4 regions of the Mycolicibacterium sp. TY81 genome follow, and region 3 is predicted to be linked to each of the others. Evidence: predicted binding sites of a transcription regulator. Region 3 holds the regulator's gene; each other region holds the start of a gene.
What was found. Region 3 encodes LexA, which represses DNA repair genes until DNA is damaged. Its sites were predicted from a motif close to CGAACANNTGTTCG; they were not measured.

Region 1: KI240_RS20415 (HNH endonuclease signature motif containing protein) is a predicted target of LexA. The motif match lies at 2,193-2,206, and genes of this name have one in related genera.
Region 2: KI240_RS06450 (DUF222 domain-containing protein) is a predicted target of LexA. The motif match lies at 1,507-1,520, and genes of this name have one in related genera.
Region 4: KI240_RS21900 (DUF222 domain-containing protein) is a predicted target of LexA. The motif match lies at 1,869-1,882, and genes of this name have one in related genera.

What each region holds. Positions count from the first base shown of each region.
Region 1 is NZ_AP023362.1:4,234,777-4,238,865, reverse strand. It holds gene KI240_RS20420 (LLM class F420-dependent oxidoreductase) at 1-724, shown strand, start outside; gene KI240_RS20415 (HNH endonuclease signature motif containing protein) at 785-2,188, opposite strand; gene KI240_RS20410 (DedA family protein) at 2,308-2,976, opposite strand; gene KI240_RS20405 (alcohol dehydrogenase catalytic domain-containing protein) at 3,043-4,056, shown strand.
Region 2 is NZ_AP023362.1:1,339,308-1,343,396, forward strand. It holds gene KI240_RS06450 (DUF222 domain-containing protein) at 96-1,502, opposite strand; gene KI240_RS06455 (phosphoribosyl-ATP diphosphatase) at 1,665-1,946, shown strand; gene hisG (ATP phosphoribosyltransferase) at 1,943-2,809, shown strand; gene KI240_RS06465 (DUF4126 family protein) at 2,862-3,365, shown strand; gene KI240_RS06470 (FAD-containing oxidoreductase) at 3,352-4,089, shown strand, end outside.
Region 3 is NZ_AP023362.1:1,758,949-1,763,037, reverse strand. It holds gene KI240_RS08440 (alpha/beta fold hydrolase) at 1-777, shown strand, start outside; gene nrdR (transcriptional regulator NrdR) at 784-1,248, opposite strand; gene KI240_RS08430 (LysM peptidoglycan-binding domain-containing protein) at 1,360-1,833, opposite strand; gene lexA (transcriptional repressor LexA) at 2,085-2,774, shown strand; gene KI240_RS08420 (sunset domain-containing protein) at 2,841-4,089, opposite strand, start outside.
Region 4 is NZ_AP023362.1:4,543,669-4,547,757, reverse strand. It holds gene KI240_RS21910 (SDR family oxidoreductase) at 1-706, opposite strand, end outside; gene KI240_RS21905 (DEDDh family exonuclease) at 778-1,776, shown strand; gene KI240_RS21900 (DUF222 domain-containing protein) at 1,887-3,302, shown strand; gene KI240_RS21895 (carotenoid oxygenase family protein) at 3,378-4,089, opposite strand, start outside.

The DNA of each region.
Region 1 (4,089 bases), 2.5 Mb from region 3:
CCTCGCGGCGACCGACCGGCTGGTGGTCGGCACGGGCATCGCCAACATCCACGTGCGCCTGCCGTCGGCCGCCGAGGCCGGTGCCCGCACGCTGACCGCGCTATACCCGGGCCGGTTCGTGCTTGGCCTCGGCGTCAGTCACGGGCCGCTGGTCGAGCGCGGGATGGGCGGCACCTACGAAAAGCCGCTCGCCACCATGCGCAGCTATCTGGAGCGCATGGCCGCCGTGCCGGACGCCATCGAACCCGGCGTGGGCCGACCCCCGCGACTGCTCGCGGCGTTGGGCCCCAAGATGATCGAGCTGTCGGGAAGCGGCGCCGACGGTGCGCATCCGTACCTGGTCCTGCCGTCCGCCACCGCGACGACCCGCGAAATCCTCGGGCCGGACAAGTGGATCGTCTCCGAGCAGGCAGTGGCGATCGGTGGCGATGACGCCGACCAGCTGCGCCGCGCCCACGATCACCTCAACGTCTACAGCGGCCTGCCCAACTACCGGAACTCGTGGCTGCGCCAGGGCTTCGACGACAGCGATCTGGTCCGCGGTGGATCCGAGCGACTGGCGCGCGCCCTGGTCGGCATGGGCAGCGTCGAAGACGCCGCGGCCAAGGTCAAGGCGCACCTCGATGCCGGTGCCGACCACGTCGTGGTGCAGGTGCTCGCGGAGCATCCGACCGCCGACCCGCGGCCGAGCCTTCGTGAACTGGCGGGTGCGCTGGGCCTGTAGGCCGGCCGGCAGCGCGGCGCGGCGAGGCGTCGTGGATGAACGGCGCCGTTGTGCGCCGGGTCAGCTTGTGGGACTGTCTGTTTCACCGTCGTCACTATCTCCGCTCTCGGCCGGGTAGCGGGTGGGGTGGTGATACTGATTCGTCCTAGGTTGGCCGACATCCAGTAGTGGTGGTGGGGTCCAGTGGGTTCTGCCGTCGGGGCCCATGGTGGTGTGCCAGCCGCCGGTGTCGGCCAGGCGGTTATCGCGGCCGCAGGCCAGGGTCATGGTGTCGATGTTGGTCAGGCCGTCATCGCGCCAGTTGGTGAGGTGATGGGCCTGCGAGCGCGAGGCGGGTGCGGTGCAGTTCGGGCGGGTGCACCCCAAATCCCGCCCGAACAGCGCGAGGCGCTGCGCGGTGCTGGCCGTTCTGGCCGCCCGACCCAGATACAAGGGTTGGCCGGTGTGCTCATCGAACACCGCGAGGTAGTTGTCCGACCCTTGGGCGGCCATCCGGATCAGGTCTTTGATAGGGAGTTTGGTCCCGGTGTGGGTGAGCGCCGTCCCGGCACGTTTTTCCAACTCGGCCACCGTGCAGGTGGCGACCACCGCGACGGGGAAGCCGTTGTGCACCCCGGAGGAGGAGGCCAGCATCATCCGGCCCACGAATTTGAAGGCGTCGTACTGGCGCTGCGCGAGGGTGCGGGTGTCGTTGTCGATCTGTTCCTGCGTCGGGATCCCGGCGTAGCAGGGGTGTGGGTCGGCGGGGTTGCACATGCCGGGGGCGGCGTATTTGTCGAACAACACTTGCCAGTAGGCCCGGCCTTCGGGGTCGAGTTGGGCGGTGACGTCGGTGCGGCCGTCGGGCCGCTGCTTGCCCATGGTGAAACTGCGTTTGGGGTCGGGTTCGTCGTCGTTGGGTTCGGGCCCGTCCTGATCCAGCCGATACAACAAATCCGCCGCGACCTTACGAAGGTCTTCGGGGGTCTTGACCCGCGCGTCGGCCACCAGATCCGTCTCGCACTGCGTCAACGTGATGGGGTCGGCCGCCCACAGCGGCAGCTTCTGGAAGAACCAGGTGATCACCGCGACGTGCTCACTATTGATCGCACCCTCGGCCAGCGCGGCGGCGACCAGTTCCCACACCGGGCCCAACGCCTCCCCGGTGATGGCCGAGCGCGGGCCCAGGTGGTCGCAGTCGCGCACCCGGCGACGGGCTTCTTCGCGGCTGATGCGGTGCCGCACATGCAGCACTTCGGGCCAGTCTTTTGCGCCGATGTCTTTGGCGGTGGCTTGGGTTTGGGCGGCGGCCAGGATCTGGTGATCGACCGCTTCGGCGGCGCATTTCAGGGTTTCGCGGCGCGACTGCAACGCCAACAACGCCCGCACATCCAGGCCGGTGTAGTCCAGGGACGCAACCTGGGCCGCCGCGGCTTCGTAGGCGGCGTACGCCGCCTCGACAGCGGCCGGATCGGTCAATCCCATACATCGAACACTAGTTCGAGCCGCCGACAAGAAGCCGCGGGAAATGTGACGCTAGTTGCCCACTGTTACCAGCGCAAACAAAGTGACCAAAGTTTTTCGAACCCGTTTGCCGAGGCGGCTCAGCCTTGCGAGGCGGCGGCCTTGCGGCGCTGGTACCAGTGCCAGATCATCGGCGTCACCGACGCGACGACGATGACGATGAAGATCGGCTCGATGAGCTTCTGAATGATGGCGAACTGGCCCAGCCAGTAGCCGAGCAGTGTCAGCCCGACGCCCCACACCACAGCACCGAGGACGGTGTAAATGGTGAACACGGCGAAATTCATCTTTGCCGCCCCGGCCGTCAGCGGTGCCAGCGTGCGCACGATCGGCACGAACCGGGCGATGACGATCGCGAAGGGACCGCGCCGCTCGAAGAAGGCGTGCGCCTCGTCGAGATACTTCTGCTTGAGGAACCGCGCATCGGGCTTGAACATCTCGACGCCGATGAACCGGCCGACGAAATAGCCGACGAGGCCACCCAGAACTGCTGCGATCGGGATGAACACGAGCAGCTGCCAGAGCTGGAAGTTGGCCTCCTGCATCTTGTCATCGGCGGTGCCGGCGGCCAGTTTGGCGGCGAACAGGCCGGCGACGAAGAGCAGGGAGTCGCCGGGCAGCACCGGGAACAGCACGCCGGACTCGATGAAGATGACCACCAGCAACCCGACCAGCGCCCATGTCCCGAAGTAGCCGATCAGCGTCATCGGGTCCAGGAAACCCGGCATGGCGGAGATGGTGGTCGTCATGGGGCCCAAAGATACCGGTGTCTGCAGGTGGTTCCGTCAACCGCACATCCCTCGTAGGGTCGGCGCATGGCCACTCACAGGGCAGTTCACGTTGCGCAGGCCGACGGTCCGCTCGCACTGACGGACGTCGACACCGTCTCGCCGCCGCGCGATCACGTCCGCATCGCGGTCGCCGCGTGCGGGGTGTGTGGCACCGACCGCGAATTCCACGCGGGCCACTTTCCGGGGCTGTCGTGGCCGATAACCCTCGGCCACGAGATCGCGGGCACCGTCGCCGAACTGGGTGACGGCGTGGAGGACTTCGCAGTCGGTGATCGCGTCGCGGTGGGCTGGTTCGGCGGCAACTGCAACCGCTGCGTGCCCTGCCGCCAGGGTCATTTCATGCAGTGTGTCCGCATGGCGGTGCCGAGCTGGCACTATCCCGGCGGCTACGCCGAATCGGTCACGGTGCCCGCGACCGCACTGGCCCGAATCCCGGACGGATTCTCGTTCGCCGAGGCTGCCCCGATGGGCTGCGCGGGCGTGACGACGTTCAACGGCTTGCGCAAGACGCGGGCCAAGGCCGGTGATCTGGTCGCGGTGATCGGGATCGGTGGCCTCGGCCACCTCGGCGTGCAGTTCTCCCGGGCGATGGGCTTCGAGACCGTCGCGATCGCCCGTGGTCCGGAGCGCGAGGCCGCCGCCAAGGAACTCGGCGCCCATCACTACATCGATTCGACCGCCGCGGACGTCGCCGCCGAACTCCGGCGTCTCGGTGGGGCGGTTGTGGTGCTCGCGACCGCCGCGAGCGCGACGGCGATGGCCGCCACCGTCGCTGGGCTCGCACCCGAGGGGCAACTCGTGACGGTCGGCGTCACGCCCGAGCCACTGCCGATCAGCCCGCTCGACCTCATCAACGGTGGCTTCTCGGTCATCGGGCATCCGTCGGGCACATCGCGCGATATCGAGGAGACCTTGCACTTCGCCGCGCTGACGGGCGTGCGGGCCGTGATCGAGGAACGGCCGCTCGCGCAGGCCGCCGAGGCTTTCGAGCGGATGAACAGCGGCGAGGCCCGCTACCGGATGGTCTTGACCGTCTGACGGGTGTCCCCGGGTGCCGCACTTCAGCTTCAC
Region 2 (4,089 bases), 420 kb from region 3:
CGGCTCTCGGGCGTGGCGGCTCTTTTTCGGCCCGTAGCGCCGCGGCGCGTGCGGCACTGCCGTCGCGGCATGGGATGCCGTGGCGCGGTGCCCGATTAGCTTGCGGGCCTGTTTGTTTCACCGTCATCGTCTCCGCTCTCTGTCGGGTAGAGCGTCGGGTGGTGGTAGTGATTCGTCCGTGGCTGGCCGACGTCCAGTAGTGGTGGTGGGGTCCAGTGGGTTCTGCCGTGGGGGCCCATGGTGGTGGTCCAGCCGCCGGTGTCGGCCAGGCGGTTGTCGCGGCCGCAGGCCAGGGTCATGGTGTCGATGTTGGTCAGTCCGTCATCACGCCAGTTGGTGTTGACGTGATGAGCCTGCGAGCAGGAGGCGGGGGCGGTGCAGTTGGGTCGGGTGCAGCCGTGGTCGCGGGCGAACAACGCCAACCGTTGTGCTGTGCTGGCGGTGCGGGCTGCTCGGCCCAGATAGAGGGGTTGGCCGGTGTGGTTATCGAAGATGGCGAGGTAGTTGTCCGAGCCTTGCGCGGCCATCCGCACCAGATCCTTGACCGGCAGCTTGGTACCGGTGTGGGTGAGCGCCATCCCGACGCGCTTTTCCAGGTCGGCGACGGTGCAGGTGGCGACCACCGCGACCGGGAACCCGTTGTGCACACCCGACGTCCCTGAGGCCAGCGCCATCCGGCCCACGAATTTGAACGCGTCGTACTGCCGCTGCGCCACAGTCCTTGTGTCGTTGTCGATCTGCTCCTGCGTCGGGGTCCCGGAGTAGCAGGGCTGCGGATCGGCCGGGTTGCACATACCCGGGGCGGCGTACTTCTCGAACAACACGTCCCAGTAAGCCCGCCCTTCCGGATCAAGTTCGGCGGTGACGTCGGTACGCCCGTCAGGCCGCTGCTTACCCATCACGAACGACCGCTTCGGATCCGGCTCATCGTCGTCGGGTTCGGGGCCGTCCTGATCCAGCTTGTACAACAAATCCGCGGCCGCGCGCCGCAAATCCTCCGGGGTTTTGACCCGGGCATCGGCCACCAGATCCGTCTCGCACTGCAACAACGTGACCGGGTCCGCCGCCCACAACGGCACCTTGCCGAAAAACCAGGTGATCACCGCGACGTGCTCACTGTTGATCGCACCCTCAGCCAACGCGGCGGCCACCAGTTCCCACACCGGACCCAACGGCTCCCCAGTGATCGCCGAGCGCGGGCCCAGGTGGTCGCAGTCCCGCACCCTCCGGCGGGCCTCCTCCCGGCTGATCCGCAACCGCACATGCAACACCTCAGGCCAATCCTTGGCCCCGATGTCTTTGGCCGTGGCCTGGGTCTGTGCGGCCGCCAAAATTTGGTGATCGACGGCCTCGGCCGCACACCTCAACGTTTCCCGGCGGGACTGCAACTCCAACAATGTCGGCACATCCAGACCGGTGTAGTCCAAGGCCGCGAGCCGCGCATGCGCCGCCTCGTAGGCGGCGTACGCCTCCTCGACAGCGGCTCGATCGGTCAAACCCATACTTCGAACACTAGTTCGAGCCACTGACAAGAAAACGCCGCAAATGTGACGCTAGTTACCTAGCGTGACCAGCGAAATCAAAGTGACCAAAGTTTTTTCGAGAGCCGACGTAGCCTCGACATGCGACCCCAGGCAGCCACGTGCACGGCCCGTGCCCCCAGCGTGAAACAATTGCAGCCCGTGAAGACCTTCGATGCGCTATTCGCCGAGCTCAGTGAGCGAGCGCAGACCCGGCCGGCCGGCAGCGGCACCGTCGCGGCGTTGGACGCCGGCGTGCATCATCTGGGCAAGAAGATCATCGAAGAGGCCGGCGAAGTGTGGATTGCGGCTGAGCACGAGAGCGACGACGAGCTGGCCGGCGAGATCAGCCAGCTCCTGTACTGGACGCAGGTTCTGATGATCAAGCGCGGCCTGACCCTCGACGACGTGTACGGCAAGCTGTGACCGGCGCATCGAACGGCCTCCTGCGCGTCGCCGTCCCGAACAAGGGCGCGCTCAGCGAGTCCGCCGCCCACATCCTGTCCGAGGCCGGATACCGCCGCCGCACTGATCCCAAGGATCTGACGGTCGTCGACCCGGTGAACAAGGTCGAGTTCTTCTTCCTGCGCCCCAAGGACATTGCCATCTACGTGGGCTCCGGGCAGTTGGACTTCGGCATCACCGGCCGCGACCTGGCCGCCGAGTCGATGGCGCCCGTCAACGAGCGATTGGCCCTGGGTTTCGGATCCTCGACGTTCCGGTATGCCGCACCCAAGGGGCGGGACTGGACCGTCGCCGACCTGGCCGGTAAGCGCGTTGCCAGCGCCTACCCGAACCTGGTGCGGAAAGACCTGGCCGACAAGGGGATTGACGCCACTGTGATCCGCCTCGACGGCGCGGTGGAAATCTCGATCCAGCTCGGTGTCGCTGACGCCATCGCGGACGTCGTCGGATCCGGCCGGACCCTGGCGCTGCACAACCTCGTGGCCTTCGGTGAATCGCTGTGCGATTCGGAAGCAGTTCTCATCGAGCGCGCCGACGTCGCGCCGGATCCGGCTCGCGACCAGCTCGCGGCCCGCATCCAGGGCGTCGTGTTCGGGCAGCAGTACCTGATGCTCGACTATGACTGCCCGCGCAGCGTTTTGGAGCAGGCAACGGCCATCACGCCGGGTCTCGAATCGCCGACCATCGCGCCGCTGGCCGACGCAGACTGGGTCGCGGTGCGCGCCCTGGTACCGCGGCGCCAGGTCAACGCCATCATGGATGAGCTCGCGGCCATCGGGGCCAAGGCGATCTTGGCGTCCGATATCCGGTTCTGTCGCTTCTGACCCGTGCCGGTGTTAGCGTCGCCGTGAGGTCCGCAATCTGACGGAGGGTCACGTGACGCAAGCGCTGGTTCTGCTGTTCGCCTTACTCATTGGTGTGGTCGCGGGCCTGCGGGCGCTGACTCCACCCGCCGTGGTGGCCTGGGGCGCCAAGCTCGGCTGGTTGCCGCTGGTGGGTACCTGGGCCGAATGGGTCGGCAACTGGATCACGGTGACGGTGCTGACGATCCTGTTGGTGGTCGAGTTGATCACCGACCAGCTGCCCAAGACGCCGGCGCGAACGGTGCCGTCGCAGTTCGGGGCCCGGTTGTTCACCGGTGCGTTCGCCGGTGCGGTCATCGGCGCCGGGTGGCACCACACGTTCATCGGGATGGGCGGCGGCATGATCGGCGCGGTCATCGGGACGCTGGCAGGCTTTCATGCGCGCCGAATCCTGGTGGCGCGCAACGGCGGACACGACCTGCCGGTCGCGCTCGCCGAGGACGTCCTCGCGGTCGGTGGTGGCTTCGCGATTGCGGCCGTCGCACTGAGTGCCATCGGTCCGTATGTCGTCGTCTGAGGCCACCGCGTTCGACGCCATCATCGTCGGCGCGGGACAAGCGGGACCGCCTCTGGCCGGCCGACTCACCGAGGCCGGCCGGACTGTCGCCGTCATCGAACGCAAGCTCGTCGGCGGCACGTGCGTGAACTACGGCTGTATCCCGACCAAGACGTTGGTCGCCAGCGCCTACGCCGCACACCTGGCCCGCCGCGGTGCCGAATACGGCATCGGCACCGGCGACGTCACCGTCGACATGGCAAAAGTCAAGGGCCGCAAGGACGGGATCGTCACCGCAGACCGTGAGGGCGTCGAAAGCTGGCTGGAGGGCATGGACGGCTGCACGCTGCTGCGCGGCCACGCACGCTTTCTCGACCCACACACCCTCCAGGTCGGTGACCAACTGATCACCGGCAAGCAGATCTTCCTCAACACCGGCGGCCGTGCGACGGCCCCGGACATCCCCGGCCTGAACGACGTCGACTACCTCACGAACGTCGGCATCCTCGAACTCGACACGGTGCCAGAGCATCTGGTGATCATCGGCGGCAGTTACATCGGCCTCGAGTTTGCGCAGATGTTCCGCCGGTTCGGCGCCGAGGTCACGGTGGTCGAGCGGGGACCGCGGCTCGCCTCGCGCGAAGACGACGACGTCTGCGCCGCCATCAAGGACATCCTCGAACATGAGGGCATCACAGTTCATCTGGGCGCCAGCGACATTCGGGTGGCCAAGGACGGTGACGGG
Region 3 (4,089 bases):
TACTCGGTGGCGGCGTACGCCAACGGCATGCGGGACCTGCTCAGCGTGCTCGACATCGAACGCGTGACGGTCGTCGGCCATTCACTGGGCGGCGGCGTGGCCATGCAGTTCGCCTATCAGTTCCCGCAATTGGTCGATCGCCTGGTGCTGGTCGGTGCCGGCGGTGTCACCCGCGACGTGAACATCGCACTGCGGCTCGCGGCGCTGCCGCTGGGTACCGAAGCGCTGGCACTGTTGCGAATCCCGTTGGTACTGCCCGCCCTTCAGCTCGCCGGGCGGCTCGGCGGAGCGCTGCTCGGGTCGACCGGCCTGGGCCACGACCTGCCGAACATGCTGCGCATCCTCAACGACCTGCCCGAACCCAAGGCCTCGTCCGCCTTCGCCCGGACCCTGCGCGCCGTGGTCGACTGGCGCGGCCAGGTGGTCACGATGCTGGACCGATGTTATTTGACCGAAGCCATTCCGGTGCAATTGGTTTGGGGCACGCAGGATGCCGTCATCCCGGCCGCCCACGGAGAACTCGCCCACGCCGCGATGCCGGGCTCCCGGCTCGAGTTCTTCGACAACTCAGGACATTTCCCGTTTCACGACGACCCCGACCGGTTCGTGAAACTCATCGAGGAATTCATCGACACGACGGCGCCGTCGGTCTACGACCGTGATGCGCTGCGCGGACTCCTGCAGACCGGCGTCACCGCGAAGTCGATCGACGCCCCGCAAGATACGAAGTATGCGGTTCTCGACGCCATGGAGACCGACGAGCGCAGCGCGACCTAGCTGCCGTCAGCCCGACGACGTCACACCGCGGTGCGCCCGCAGCGCCTCGATTTCGCGTTCGAAGTCCTCCGCGGACGAGAAAGAGCGGTACACCGACGCGAACCGCAGATAGGCGACCTCATCGAGGTCACGCAGAGGACCGAGGATCGCCAACCCGACCTCATGGCTCGGCACTTCGGGAGATCCGGTGGCCCGCACCGCATCTTCGACCTTCTGCGCCAACTGGTTCAGGGCATCGTCGTCGACCTGCCGCCCCTGGCAGGCGCGCCGTACGCCCTTGATCACCTTGTCCCGGCTGAACGGTTCGGTGACGCCGCTGCGTTTGACCACCGCGACGACTGCGGTCTCCACCGTGGTGAACCGGCGACCGCACTCGGGGCATGACCGGCGACGCCGAATCGCCTGCCCTTCGTCAGCTTCTCGTGAATCGACCACACGCGAGTTCGGATGCCGGCAGAACGGACAGTGCATCACCGCTCCTTCGCCGCACCGACAATCGACCGTTTCGAACGGTCTCGAGCCTACCCGTGCCGCTCTGACGCGGCCGGGCGCCGTGCCGATCGACGCGCGCACGGACTGTCCTCAGCCGACCGGCGCGATCAGCGTCTGCCCGGCGTTCAGGGCCACCGACGGCAGCTTGTTCAGCTCCTTGATGCGGTCGACGACGGCACTGACCGGCGCGTCGGGCGCCACCCGCCGCGCGACCTGCTGAATCGACTCCCCCGTCTGCACCCGGACCACCGCGAGCTGCGCGGGCACGGAGGCCGTCGAAGAAGTCGGCTGGACCGCCTCACCGAACTGCGCCACCAGACCCAGCCACACCGTGATCCCGGCCGCGACCAGGGCCAGCATCACCGTGGTCAACGGGGTGATCGGATTGCGGCGGTGCGAGGCACGCGACGTCAGCACGCCCGTACCCCGGTGCCGGAAGGCCGCGCCCGAGGGGCGCGCGCCGGCCGGCCGCAGCCGGGCCTGGCGGTGCCGGTTGACATCTGAACGCCGAGGCACGGTGCGGACGACGACGTCGGTCGGGTATTCGCGGGTGATGACGGTCATGTCGGTTCCTCTCAGGAGTTCGTACATAGGTTCGATCGCTCTTGTGTTCGACTATATCGCCCAAATGTTCGAACGGTAGAACATGTGATCGAACTGTTGCGAACGATACGACCACCCACCGACAAGTTCCGTTCCCCGACTCCGCCACCCCTTTCACGACGTCACCACCGGGTCACGCCCGCGACACGCCGAGCCGCCCGATCTCGAACACATGTTTGATGAATCGGGTGCGCTGGGCTAGATTCGTCTCCATGAGCGACAGCACCGATACCCCGGACACACAGGCAGGCGGACGGTCCAGCAGCCTCACCGAGCGCCAGCGGACCATCCTCGATGTCATCCGCACCTCGGTCACCACGCGCGGTTATCCGCCCAGCATCCGGGAGATCGGTGACGCCGTCGGTCTCACCTCGACGTCGTCGGTGGCCCACCAGCTGCGCACCTTGGAGAAGAAGGGCTACCTGCGCCGTGATCCGAACCGCCCGCGCGCGGTGGACGTGCGCGGCGCGGACGATTCGACCGGAGCCACCATCACCACCGATGTCGCCGGTTCGGACGCGCTGCCCGAGCCGACCTTCGTCCCGGTGCTCGGCCGGATCGCGGCCGGTGGCCCGATCCTGGCCGAAGAGGCCGTCGAAGACGTCTTCCCGCTCCCCCGCGAGCTCGTGGGCGAGGGCTCGTTGTTCCTGCTGAAGGTCGTCGGCGAGTCGATGATCGACGCCGCGATCTGCGACGGCGACTGGGTCGTCGTGCGGCAGCAGAATGTGGCCGACAACGGCGACATCGTCGCGGCGATGATCGACGGCGAGGCCACGGTGAAGACCTTCAAGCGCACGAAGGGCCAGGTGTGGCTGATGCCGCACAACCCGGCGTTCGATCCGATCCCGGGCAACGACGCGGTCGTGCTCGGCAAGGTCGTGACCGTCATCCGCAAGATCTGACGCCCGCCAGACCTACAGATGAGCCCCGCTGCAGTCGCTCGCAGCGGGGCTCAGTCGTGACTCCGGTCAGCCGCGGATGAACCCGTTGGTGACCGCGAATTCCTCACTGGCAAACCAGATTTGGACAGGGGCCTCGGCATATCCGGGAGATCCCGGCACCCAGTACAAACCCGACTCCGTGTTGGCCTTGATGTCATAGCCCTCGGGCGGCTCGGCACCGGTGGCCACACGGAACGACATCTGGGCGGTCTCGGGTTCCTCGGCCCCCAGCGCATGGTGTCTGCCGCTGGCGGGACCGGCCACCACCGTCTCCTCCGGCGGTGTCGCGACCGCAGGCGGCTCGTTCACAGGAGGCTCGTCCACGGGCGTCTCGGTGGCCGGTTCCGCTGCCGGGGTCTCGGCCGCCTCGACCTCGGGGGCCTGTTCGTGCGGCTCGGGCGCGCGCTCGTCACCGGCCTGGGAGTCGGCGTCCCGGCCGTCGGCCGGCGCTGCCCAGACGCGGTCGCCGGGGTCCCGGGGCCGTAGGCCCGCGAAGCCCGCCAACCCGGCCGCGGTGAGGCCTGCCGCCGCACCGCCGCGACGCAGGGCGTCGGGCAGTTGCACCGATGTCGTCGGCTCGTCGGCGGATTCGTCGGCGTCCGGCTCCGGCTCCGGCTCGGTGGGCTCGGCCGCGTCCACCGGCTGGGCCTCGGCTTCGGCCTGCGCCTCGGGCACCTCCTCGGACCGCTCACCCTCGGCCGTCTCGGCCGGCGTTTCAGTGGGCTGTTCGGCCGTGAAATCCGGGTACACCGTCGGCGCGGTGTCGATGACATCAGGGTTGCTCTGGAACGCGGGGCCGCCGTGCGGGTTGTCGAACTGCTGGTCCTCGGCCGCGTACTCGTCGCCGTACTCGCTGTCGGCGCCGCCATCGGCATACTGCGGGTCGCCGTACTCGCCGTCGCCGAACTCGTGGTCGTCGTAGTCGTACGCGTCCTGGTCGTCGATGGCGTCCTGACCGGCATTCCGCCGGCGCCGCAGCAGTGCCGCGATCACGATGCCGACCACCACCAGCAACAGCGGGATGATCGCCAGCAGCCACCACCAGTGGAACTGGTACCACTTGCCGGACTCATCGGCCTGCGAGGTCACGCCACCCGGCAGATCGACACTGGGCACCTGGAGGCCGCTCAGTTGCGACGCCAGCTCGGCGGGCTCGGTGCTGAACGCCCGGGTGGACTTGTTCCACGAGATCGAACCGCCGGTGAACTTCTGGCTGACGACGTCGCCCTTCCAGGACTCGTCGGCCGTGGGTACGCCGAGCTTGCCGGTGGCGCCG
Region 4 (4,089 bases), 2.8 Mb from region 3:
TGCCGTCGGCGAACTGCTTCATGGTGGCCAGGCTGGCCGAGTCGCTGGCGCTCGTCAGAGACGGGCCGAGCACCAGGCCCGGATGGATGGTCACCAGATCCCAGCGGTCCTGCGCCTTCTGGTAGCGCCAGGCCTCCTGCTCGGCCACGGTCTTCGAATACGAATACGGCTGATGGTCGACGCTGCTGGTGGTGTTCCACTGGTCCTCGGTGAACACGCCGCCGGGGACGTCGCGCGATTCGCGGGCGTCGCCGTAGATCGCCACCACGCTGCTGGTCAGCACCACGCGCTTGACGCTCTCGGTGCGGTTCACCGCGTCCAGGACGTTGCGGGTGCCTTCCAGCGCGGGGCGCACCAGCGATTCCTGCGCGTCGGTGACGCCTTGGAGCAGGAACGGCGAGGCAGTGTGCATGACGAGCTCACAGCCGGCCATGGCCTCGTCGAAGCTGCCGACGTCGAGCAGGTCGGCCTTGAAGAGTTTGAGCTTGCCCGGGTGGTCGGCCGACAGTTTGTGGAGGTGCTCCAGGCCGGTCGGCTTCTGCGGATTGCGCACCGTCCCGTGCACGGTGTGCCCCGCTTCGAGCAGGTAACGGACGATCCAGCTGCCGATATACCCGCTGGCGCCCGTGACGAGGACGGGCGCGTCGGGGTCGATCGTGGTCATGCCCGTGACGATAGCGTCGAGCACCTCGTCGAGGGCGGTCATCGCCTGATTCGGACGGCGACACGCTGTGGTGCCCGCCGAATCTTGTCAGGGGTCCGTGCCATCCTTGCCACGTGGGCGAAACCAACCTCGGCTGGGGCCGACCGGCCACCGATGCCGGTGCGGGTTGGGCCGTCGTCGACGTCGAGACGTCAGGTTTCGATCCCGGCCATGCCCGCGTCATCAGCGTCGCGGCGCTGGCCCTCGGCGGCGACGGCAACGTCGAGCATTCGTTCAGCAGTCTGCTCAATCCGGGCGTCGATCCCGGCCCCACGCACGTGCACGGCCTGACCTCCGAGATGCTGGCGGGACAGCCGACGTTCGGTGAGGTCGTCGGTGACCTCGCTGCCGTGCTGTCCGGGCGCACGCTGGTCGCCCACAACGCCGGTTTCGACTACGCCTTCCTGGCCGCCGAGTGCGAGCGCGTCGGCGCGGTGCTGCCCGTCGACAGCGTCATGTGCACCGTCGAGCTGACCCGCCGGCTCAACCTGGGCACCGAAAACCTGCGCCTCGAGACGCTCGCGACGCACTACGGCGCGACGCAGATTCGCCCGCACGACGCCCTCGACGACGCCATGGTGCTGGCCCAAATCCTCAAACCGGCGCTGGCCGCGGCGCGTGAGCACCGGCGCTGGCTGCCCATTCGGAATGTGGGTCGCAAGCGCTGGCCCAGTGGCGCCATCACGCATGACGAACTCCGGCCGCTGAAGGTGCTGGCGTCCCGGCTGCCATGTGATTACGCCAACCCGGGCTGGTTCGTACCGGGACAGCCCTTGGTGCAGGGCATGCGGGTGGCGCTGTCGGCCGAGATGGTCCGCACGCACGAAGAGATCATCGAGCGCATCGTGCACGTCGGGCTGTCCTACTCCGACAGCGTCGACGCCCAGACCTCGCTCGTCATCTGCAACGAGCCGGCGCCCGTGCAGGGCAAGGGCTATCAGGCTCGCGAGCTCGGCGTGCCGCTCGTCTCCGACGCCGAATTCATGACGCTGCTCGGCCATGTGGTCGGCGGCTCGGATGTCGAGGAATTCGTCGACCGGACCCCGGCCGGCGACCAGTTCATGCTGTTCTAGCAGGCGCTCGTCGAAAAACTTTGATCACTTTGATTCCGCTGGTCACGGTAGGTAACTAGCGTCACATTCCCGGTGATTTCTTGTCGGTGGCTCGAACTAGTGTTCGATGTATGGGATTGACCGATCGAGCCGTTGTCGAGGAGGCGTACGCCGCCTACGCCGCCTACGAGGCGGCGCATGCGCGGCTCGCGTCCCTGGACTACAGCAGTCTGGACGTGGCGACGTTGTTGGAGTTGCAGTCCCGCCGCGAAACCTTGAGGTGCGCGGCCGAGGCGGTCGATCACCAGATTCTGGCCGCCGCACAAACCCAGGCCACCGCCAGAGAGATCGGGGCCAAGGATTGGCCTGAGGTGCTGCATGTGCGGTTGCGGATCAGCCGCGAGGAAGCCCGCCGCTGGGTCCGCGACACGGATAACTTGGGCCCGCGCTCGGCCATCACGGGCGAGGCGTTGGGTCCGGTGTGGGAACTGGTCGCCGCCGCGCTGGCCGAGGGTGCGATCAACAGTGAGCACGTCGCAGTGATCACCTGGTTCTTCGGCAAGGTCCCGGTGTGGGCGGCCGACCCGATCACCATGGCCCAATGCGAGACCGATCTGGTCGCCGATGCCCGGGTCAAAACCCCCGAAGACCTCCGCAAAGTCGCGGCGGATTTGTTGTACCGGCTCGATCAGGACGGGCCCGAACCCAACGACGACGAGCCCGACCCGCAGCGCTCGTTCGTCATGGGCAAGCAGCGACCCGACGGGCGCACCGACGTCACCGCCCAACTCGATCCGGAAGGGCGGGCCTACTGGGAAGTGTTGTTCGACAAGTACGCCGCCCCCGGCATGTGCAATCCGGCTGACCCGCAGCCCTGTATCTCCGGGACCCCGACCCAGGAACAGATCGACAACGACACAAGGACTGTGGCCCAGCGGCAATACGACGCGTTCAAATTCATCGGCCGGATGGCGCTGGCCACTGGGACCTCGGGTGTGCACAACGGATTCCCGGTCGCGGTGGTCGCCACCTGCACCGTCACCGACCTGGAAAAGCGCGCCGGGATGGCGCTCACCCACACCGGCACCAAGCTCCCGGTCAAGGATCTGATCCGGATGGCCGCGCAAGGCTCGGACAACTACCTGGCGGTGTTCGACGAGCACACCGGCCAACCCCTCTATCTGGGCCGGGCGGCCAGAACCGCCAGCACCGCCCAACGCCTCGCGCTGTTCGCCCGCGACCACGGCTGCACCAGACCGAACTGCACCGCCCCCGCCTCCCGCTCGCAGGCCCATCACGTCAACACCAACTGGCGCGACGACGGACTGACCAACATCGACACCATGACCCTGGCCTGCGGACCCGACAACCGCCTGGCCGACACCGGCGGCTGGACCACCACCATGGGCCCCCACGGCAGAACCCACTGGACCCCACCACCACTACTGGACGTCGGCCAACCCCGAACCAACCACTACCACCACCCCACGCTCTACCCGACCGAAGGTGAGGACGCCGATGGCGAAAGTGACAGTCCTGCAAGGTGAGTCACCGCCACCACCGATCGGGTGCGGCGTGGCACGAGGCTGCCCAGGGCTTGGGCCGGTGCCGAAAGCGGGTGTTCAGCCCGCGATACGCCGGCTGAATGTGCCGTGGAACCCGATCGGCAAGTGGTGCTCCAAATGCGCAGTGGCCAGCGGCCCGTCCTCGATGGTGCGGGCATCGAAGATCACGAGTTGCGAACGATGGCTCCGCAGATCGTGATTGAGCACCAGCAGCCAACCGTCGTCCTCGGCGGCCGTGCGGGAGCGGGGTACGAACAACGGTTCACCCGTCTGGGCCAGACCGAAATCGAACGTGGTCTGTACGCCGGTTCGGTGGTCGATGCGCGTCACCGCGTTGTAGTGGCCCACGTCCTCGGTGGCCTTGCAGGCGTAGGTGACGTTGTGCTGCAGCGTCGAACGGCGCCAGTCGTACTGCGGGAATTCCATTGGCGCCGTTGCTGATAGCACCGTCTCGCTGATTCGTCCCGACTTGCTGATGCGGAAGCGCGAGAGGTGTCCGCGGGGCCACTCATCGATGGTCAGGTGCGCACGGGGATCGGTCGGATCGGCCGGGTCCTGCCACGCCTTACCGAGCTTGCCGAAGATGTCCGAGTCCTCGAACCGGAAGAACTCCACGACGGTGTCGGAGCCGTCCTCGAAGGCGTTGGTGACGTGGATGTGCGTCAGTGCCTCGTGCTCGATGATGCGGGGCTTGGACCCGTCCCGCGGCACCAGGGCGAACCGCGTCGAGCCGTTGCGGGTCTGGTATTCGAGGGCCTTCGCGAGCGAT